Regions from separate parts of the Tardiphaga sp. 866_E4_N1_4 genome, predicted to be linked through region 1. Evidence: predicted binding sites of a transcription regulator. Region 1 holds the regulator's gene; the other holds the start of a gene.
The links. Region 1 encodes PhoB, which activates phosphate uptake and scavenging genes when phosphate is short. Its sites were predicted from a motif close to TGTCATNNANCTGTCAT; they were not measured.
Positions count from the first base shown of each region.

Region 2: phnC (phosphonate ABC transporter ATP-binding protein) is a predicted target of PhoB. The motif match lies at 2,560-2,576, and genes of this name have one in related genera.

Region 1 is NZ_CP197242.1:4,659,936-4,664,144, reverse strand. Features, by position in the region: gene argF (ornithine carbamoyltransferase) at 1-16, opposite strand, end outside; gene AB8B20_RS22535 (aspartate aminotransferase family protein) at 16-1,242, opposite strand; gene AB8B20_RS22530 (GcrA family cell cycle regulator) at 1,689-2,198, shown strand; gene phoB (phosphate regulon transcriptional regulator PhoB) at 2,302-3,006, opposite strand; gene phoU (phosphate signaling complex protein PhoU) at 3,099-3,812, opposite strand; gene pstB (phosphate ABC transporter ATP-binding protein PstB) at 3,841-4,209, opposite strand, start outside.
Region 2 is NZ_CP197242.1:5,411,435-5,415,643, forward strand. Features, by position in the region: gene AB8B20_RS26030 (DUF1045 domain-containing protein) at 1-620, opposite strand, end outside; gene AB8B20_RS26035 (alpha-D-ribose 1-methylphosphonate 5-triphosphate diphosphatase) at 641-1,828, opposite strand; gene AB8B20_RS26040 (chloramphenicol acetyltransferase) at 1,825-2,475, opposite strand; gene phnC (phosphonate ABC transporter ATP-binding protein) at 2,700-3,509, shown strand; gene phnD (phosphonate ABC transporter substrate-binding protein) at 3,623-4,209, shown strand, end outside.

The sequences.
Region 1 (4,209 bases):
GCGGTGACGTGCTCATCACGCGGCTCCCTGCGTCTTGGCAGATGAACCGAGGGCCACGCAGGCCTGTTCCAGCCGCTGCACGGCCTGCTCGATCTCGGACTCGCTGACGATCAGCGGCGGCAGGAAGCGCACGACATTGTCGCCGGCGCCAACCGTCAGCAGCTTCGCGTCACGCAATGCGGCCACGAGATCACCAGCCGGCACCACGGCCTTGAGGCCGATCAGCAGACCTTCGCCGCGCACTTCGCTGAGCACATCAGGGTGGCCGTCGACCACGCCCGCGAGTTTCTGTTTGAGCAGCAGCGACATCTTCTTCACATGGTCGAAGAAACCGGGCTTCAGCATGATATCGAGCACGGAATTCGCAGCAGCGACCGCCAGCGGATTGCCGCCAAAGGTCGAACCATGGGAGCCGGGCGCCATGCCTTCGGCCGCTTCCGCCGTGACGAGGCACGCACCGATCGGGAAGCCGCCGCCGAGCGCCTTGGCCAGCGACATGACATCCGGCGTCACACCGATGCGCTGATAGGCGAACAACTCGCCGGTGCGGCCCATGCCGGTCTGCACTTCGTCGAAGATCAGCAGGATGCCGTTCTTGTCGCAGAGTTCGCGCAGCGCGCCGAAGAACGCGTTGCTCGGCGCACGCACGCCACCCTCACCCTGCAGCGGCTCGATGAGAATGCCGGCGGTGTTCGGACCGATCGCCTTCTTCACCGCTTCGATATCGCCGAGCGGCAACTGATCGAAGCCGTCGAGCGGCGTGCCGTAGCCTTCGAGATATTTGGCAGCGCCGGTCGCTGCGAGCGTGCCGAGGGTGCGGCCATGGAACGCGCCTTCGAAGGTGATGATGCGCGTGCGCTCGGGGTGGCCCTTGGAGAAATGATAGTGGCGGGTCACCTTGATCGCGCATTCCATCGCTTCCGCACCCGAATTGGCGAAGAACACGAAGTCGGCAAAGCTCTGTTCGCACAGCCGCGCGGCGAGGCGCTCGCCGTCCGGGCTCTTGAACAGGTTCGACATGTGCCAGAGCTTGGTGGCCTGCTCCTGCAATGCGGCGACCATATGTGGGTGCGCATGGCCCAGCGCGTTCACGGCAACGCCGCTGGTGAAGTCGAGATAGCGCTCGCCATCGGTTCCAATCAGCCACGCGCCTTCACCGCGCTCGAAAGCGACATCCGCACGCGCGAAAACAGGCAGCAAGTGAGCCTGAGAGAGGGGCGAAGACGTTGCGTTGCTGGTCATAACCGATCCGATCGAAAAGACTGCGGCCGCGTCGATGACAACTGTGCGAAATCGAACAACGGACCCTAGAAACGAAACGTGCCGCCCTTCTCGGGCGGCACGTGGGCATTATTCTATGTGTGCTGTGAAGACTGTCAACCGCGCACTGCGGCTTTCGAGTCACACGGAGTCGCAGAAAAAGCCGATTTTGCAGCTTTATTTGCAGAAGCATGTGGACGCGGCATGCCCGACTCTTGCGCGCGAGTCACGGCATATTGTAGCTTTTGCCTCGTCGGATACGACATCTCGTGCGGCGGTAGATCCTTTTGACACATCCAGTGCGGCGTAACAGCCGGACGCGAAATTCGCGCCCGGTGAGCGCTAAAGGATTCTGACCGCAGGGATTTTTGAAGTCTCAACTCGCAGCGCTGCCCGGTCAGGCCGGCGCTCACGAAGGGAAAACGGCGATGACGGTAATGACATGGACCGACGATCGCGTCGAACAGTTGAAGAAACTCTGGGAAGGCGGCCTTTCCGCCAGCCAGATCGCTGCGGAACTCGGTAACGTGACCCGCAACGCCGTGATCGGCAAGGTGCACCGCCTTGGCCTGTCCGGCCGTGCCAAGAGCCCCTCCTCGGCAGCTCCGCGGCAGCGCAAGGCGCGCCCGGCACAGCAGATGGTGCGCGTCGCCCGCCCGATGGCCCGTGGCAACACAGCATTGGCCCATAACTACGAGATCGAGGCCGAGCCCGACCCGATCGCCTATGACAACATCGTGCCGATCAGCCAGCGCCTGTCGCTGGTCGAACTCAACGAAGCCACCTGCCATTGGCCGATCGGCGATCCGTCGAGCGCGGACTTCTATTTCTGCGGCGGCAAGGCCCTGGCCGGCGCCCCCTATTGCGCGCATCACTCGCGCATCGCCTATCAGCCGGCCAGCGACCGCCGCCGCGCGGTGCCGAAGCCGACGCGCTGAGCTGGAAAGTATCTAAACCAAATGAAAATGCCCGGCGATGAGCCGGGCATTTTTTTGTTTGGGGCTTCTAACCTCTCCCCGCTTGCGGGGAGAAGGAAGATACCTACTCCGCCGCCTTGTCGAACCGATCATCCAGCGCGTAGCCGGCGCCGCGCACGGTGCGGATCGGATCGGGCTCACCGGCGGGGTTGAGCAGCTTGCGCAGGCGGCCGATATGCACGTCGACGGTGCGCTCGTCGATATAGATGTCGCGGCCCCAGACGCTGTCGAGCAACTGCTCGCGGCTGAACACGCGGCCCGGATGTTCCAGGAAGAACTCCAGCAGGCGATATTCGGTCGGACCGAGATCGATCGGACGGCTTGAGCGCACGACGCGGCGCTTATCACGGTCGAGTTCGATGTCGCCAAATGCCAAAACGGTAGCGAGACGCTCGGGAGCTGCACGACGGAGCAGGCCCTTCACGCGGGCCAGGAGCTCCGGCACGGAGAACGGCTTGACGATGTAGTCGTCGGCACCGGTGGCGAGACCGCGAACGCGCTCGCTCTCTTCGCCACGCGCCGTCAGCATGATGATCGGCAATGCCTTGGTTTCGGGCCGTGCGCGCAAGCGGCGGCACAGTTCGATGCCGGACAGGCCCGGCAGCATCCAGTCGAGCACCACGAGATCCGGCACCCGCTCCTTCAAGCGGGTGTCGGCATCGTCGCCGCGAGCGACGGTTTCAACATCATAGCCTTCGGCGTCGAGGTTGTAGCGAAGCAGCGTCGTTAGTGCCTCTTCATCTTCCACAACCAGAATGCGTGCATTCACAGCCATCTTGATCAATACCCTCAGTGACGTCCGACAAGTCTTTAAATCATGATCCTTGCGGAAGACTGGCTTCCACTTTTCCTGATCATGCTTCAGGCCGTCGGCGTATTCGCGAATGTGGTCATGTCGCCCTTCGGGCGCTTGTCGAGGATCTGCTGGCCCTCGATCATGTAGAACACGGTTTCCGCAATATTGGTGGCATGGTCACCGATCCGCTCGATATTCTTGGCGCAGAACATCAGGTGGATACAGAACGAAATATTACGCGGGTCTTCCATCATATAGGTCAGGAGTTCGCGGAACAGCGAGGTGCAGATCGCGTCGATTTCCTCGTCGCCCTTCCACACCGTCATCGCGGCGGGCAGATCGTGTGCGGCATAGGCGTCGAGCACAGCCTTGACCTGGGTGGTCACGAGGTCGGTCATGTGCTCGAGGCCGCGGATCAGCTTCAGCGGATGGAAGTCGCTGTCGAGTGCATTGACGCGCTTGCCGATATTCTTGGAGAGATCGCCGATGCGTTCCAGATCGGTGGCGACGCGCAGCGCGCCGACGATCTCGCGCAAATCGACAGCCATTGGCTGGCGCTTGGCGATGGTCAGCACGGCGCGCTCTTCGATCGTGCGCTGCAACTGGTCGATCTCGGAGTCAGTGGCGACGACGCGCGCACCGAGCGCGACGTCCCGGCGGATCAGCGCATCGACGGATTCGACGATCTGCCGTTCCGCGAGGCCACCCATCTCGGCAACGAGACGGGTCAGCTCCTGCAGATCGTCGTCGAAAGCCTTGGTGGTGTGTTCAAAAGCCATCTCAAATTCCTCCCGCGAATATGTCGCGTCAGCCGAAGCGGCCGGTGATGTAATCCTGGGTACGGCGGTCGGTCGGCGACGTGAAGATCTTGTTGGTCTGATCGAACTCGATCAACTCGCCGAGATACATGAAGGCCGTGCTGTCGGAGACGCGGGCAGCCTGCTGCATGTTATGGGTCACGATCGCGATCGTATACTGATCCTTCAACTCGTCGATCAGCTCCTCGATCTTCGCGGTCGAGATCGGATCCAGCGCCGAGCACGGCTCGTCGAACAGGATCACTTCCGGCCGAACCGCGATGGTGCGCGCGATGCACAGGCGCTGCTGCTGACCGCCCGACAGGCTGAGGCCCGACGCGTTGAGCTTGTCCTTGACTTCGTTCCAGAGCGCACCGCC
Region 2 (4,209 bases), 750 kb from region 1:
ATCCGCACTGAGGTGAGATCAAGTGTCGCGAACCGCTGCTGCAGTATCGCCAGCACCGCTGTGCTGCGCTCGGGCGCAAGCCGTCCGGTCAGTGTCATGTGAAAGCGGAAGTCGTCGCGCACATAGGGATAGCCGAAACGATCCAGCTGCTCGACCTGCCGCGGCGTCAGGTTCTCCGGTTTGCGGCGCGCGCGATCGTTGGGCGTCATCGGTGCGCGGAACACCTCGAATCCCTCAACGCAGGCCTGAGCCAGTGTGGAAAGTTCAGCAGAGGGGGCATCCGGCACCACAGCCGTGAAGCCGCTGATGATACGAACCACAGGCGAGATTTCCGGGATGGCGCGGGGCATTCGCGCGAAGTCATCGAAGGCTGCGATCAGGTCGGCTTCGGTGGCTTCCGCCGCCAGCGAAAATGGTGCCTTCAGCGTGGCGTGAAAGCCGTATTTGCGCGGATCCTTGATGACAGCCGGCCAGTCCGGCGCCTGCATGATGAGGTCGCCGGGAACCAGCACGTCATTGCCGGTGAAGGGATCGTAGCCGAGGATTTTAGCGCCGAAGCGGGAGAGGGCGCTGTCGGCATCGGGGGCGTAATAGATCGCGTAACGCGGGAATTCACTCATGGCCGCACCATAAAGCCGCGTTACGCCGCGGCAATAGCTTTGCGTTGCATGGCACGCGCCGGCTGCAGGCGCGTGGCATCGGTGAGATGCACGAGCTTGCCCTGTGCGATCACGGCGACGATGCGGGGACGCATTGCGATGCTGTCATCGACGAGCAGCAAATCAGCGCGGCGCCCGCCCGCGATCTCGCCGCGGTCGGTGAGCCCGGCAGCCTTGGCCGGTGCGGACGAGATCAGCGCCCAGGCCTGCGGCAGCGACAGAATGCCATCATGGAGCAGCCGGAACGCGGCCAGCAATTGCGCGGGATAGTAATAGTCCGACGCCAGCACCGAGCAGAGGCCCTTGGCGATCATGTCGGACGCCTTGGTCCAGCCGGTATGGCTGCCGCCGCGCACCACATTGGGTGCGCCGAACACGATGAAATCGCCGGCCGCCGCCGCGGCCTTCGCGGTCTCTTCGTTGATCGGGAACTCCGCAATATTGACGCCGAGCCTGCGGAAGTCATCGCGCATCGTAGGCGTTGCGTCATCATGCGAGAGCGTCGGCACGCCGGCAGCGCTCGCCGCTTTGGCGAGGCGGGCAATCGAGGCAGGCACCTCATCGGCGCGCGACAGCACGCGTTCGACCAGTTGATCGAAGGCATCGCTGCTGAGCCCGGTACGTTCGACCATCCGCGCGCGCTTTGCCGGCTTTGAGATGCCGGCGATGTCCATATGATCGTTGAAGGCGAGCAGATCGATGCGGCCGGCCTGCAGCCAGCCGACGATCTCATCTTCGGCGTCGAGATTGAACGTCTCCTGCCGCAGATGGAAGCGCGTGTCGGAGGCGAGCTTCGGCCGCAGCGTCTCGATGGCATCCAGCAGCTTGCGAGCGTTCTCCGCGCCGCGCAGGCCCGGCTCCCAAGACCACGTGGTGCCGTGAAACACTGTGGTGATGCCATTGGCGATGGCCTGCCGGTCGCTGTCGATCAAGGCGACATCGACCGGGAAGTCGACGCCGGGGCGCGGCATCAACTGCCGCTCGAAGGCGTCGCCATGCAGGTCGACGATTCCCGGCAGCACCAGCAGATCGGAGGCATCGAGGCCGAGCGCGCCATGGGGCGCATCTGATCCGATGTCCGCAATCACGCCATCCCCAATCTGCAGCGAAGTCTCGGCGATGTCCTGGCCGAGCAAAGTGCGTCCGCCGTCGATGAAAAGTCCAGTCATGTCACCGCCATCTGCCTGGGCGCCTTGACGCCTTTATACTTGCTCAGGAAATCCTCGACCGGGAGCTTGCGGAAATCCGGTAGCGCCTGTCGTAGCATCTCGTGGTCCCAGTTCCACCAGGCGAGGTCCATCAGCCCGTCTTCCACGGCTTCCGAAAATCGTCGCCGCACCGGCCGCGCCGGATTGCCGGCGACGATCGTATAGGGGGCGACGTCCTTGGTCACGATGGCCCCGGCGGCGATCACCGCGCCGGTGCCGATATTACGGCCGGGCAGCACGATGGCGCCATGGCCGAGCCACACATCGTGGCCGATAGTGCAATGATGTTCGCGTCGCCAGGCAAAGAAGTCGGCGTCGTCGCTTTCGCCGGGGAAGTAGGCACTGGCGCGATAGGTGAAGTGCGCCTGTGTCGCCCGGTGCATCGGGTGATTGCCGGGATTGATCCGGATCATCGCCGCGATTGAGCAGAACTTGCCGATCGTCGTGTAGGTGATCTGGCCGTCATTCACGACATATGAATAGTCGCCCATCGTCACTTCATTGAGGATCGTGCGCGCGCCGACTTCGGTATAGGCGCCGAGCTCGGTATCGACGAGTTTCGCGGTGGGATCGACCGCTGGCGTGAGCGAGAGTTGTTTTCCGGCCATGTGACGCTCGTGCGACGGAAGAGGAATCGGTGGGTGATATATTAGAGTGAGCGCTGGCGCGCGGGCACCTCTTCGGTCGGTTTCGTGACGGTGTCGTGACATCAGCATGAATTCGGGCGTCCTTTTCCCGCAACGACGATAACCCGTATGCGCAGGGCACATGTCACATCATTGTTAAACGCGGGCGTTACCGGTGGCGATGTCTATTGTCATTGGAGTGCCTCATGCTGGTGGTGGATAAGCTGACGTGCCGTTTCGGCGCCAAGGCTGCCGTCGATAATGCGTCGTTCGAGATCAAGCCGGGCGCATTCGTCGGCGTGATCGGCCGTTCCGGTGCCGGCAAGTCGACCATGCTGCGCATGATCAATCGCCTGTGCGAGCCGACCGAAGGCCGTATCGTATTTGATGGCGTGGATGTCACCGCGCTCAAGGGCCGCGATCTGCGCAAGTGGCGCGCGCGCTCGGCAATGATCTTCCAGCAGTTCAATCTCGTCGGCCGTCTCGACGTGCTGACCAATGTGCTGATGGGCCGCCTGGCCGAGATGCCGCAGTGGCGCTCGCTGACCCAGATGTGGCCCGAGGACGACCGTGCGCTGGCGATGTCGGCGCTGGAGCGGTTCGACATGGCGCAATACGCCTCGCAACGCGCGGATCAGCTCTCCGGCGGTCAGCAGCAGCGCGTCGCCATTGCCCGCGCCCTCGTGCAGCAGCCCGACATCATACTTGCGGACGAGCCGATCGCATCATTGGATCCGCGCAATACCCGCATCGTCATGGATGCACTGCTGCGTATCAACAAGCACTTCGGCATCACCGTGATGTGCAACCTGCATTCGCTCGATCTGGCGCGGACCTATTGCGATCGCCTGATCGGCATGTCCGCCGGCCGCGTCGTGTTCGATGGCGCGCCCTCCGCGCTCACCGAACATATTGCCCGCGAACTCTACGATCTCGAAGCCGACGAGGTAATGGGATCGGCGCATGTGCCAGCGCCCGTCCGCGTTCCCGAATACGGCGCTGCCGCCGTTGCGTGATTGCAGTGCGTTGAAATTATCGCGGTGACGTCATCGTAACGATGCCATCGCCGCGATAGACGCGCCTTCTACCAAGAAAAAACGTTTCACCTCAGATCAAAACAGGGACTGTCATGATCAACCGTCGCTCCATTCTGCTCAGCGCCGCGGCGCTGGCTTTCGCCGCCACCACTGCTTCGGCTCAGGACTACAAGGCCAAGTATCCGGAACTGACCTTCGCCATCATCCCGGCAGAAAACGCCTCGGGCGTCACCGAGCGCTGGGCGCCCTTCGTCGCCTATCTGTCGAAAGAACTCGGCGTGAAGGTCAATTTGCGCATCGCCAATGACTACGCAGCCGTCATCGAAGGCCAGCGCTCCGGCAACATCCACATCGCCAGCTATGGTTCGGCCTCGTTCGCCCGTGCGCGCCTCACCGGCGTCAAGACCGATGCATTCGCCAACGACATCAACATCGATGGCTCGACGGGCTATTACTCGGTGTTCTTCGTCAAGGCGAACAGCGCTTACAAGACCATCGATAATCTAAAGGGCAAGAACCTCGGTCTGGTCGATCCGAATTCGACCTCCGGCAACAACGTGCCGCGCTTCGAGCTGGACAAGATGGGCATCTCGGATGCCGACACCTATTTCAGCAAGGTCGTGTTCACCGGCAGCCACGAAAATGCGCTGCTGGCGCTGTCGCAGGGCACGGTGGATGT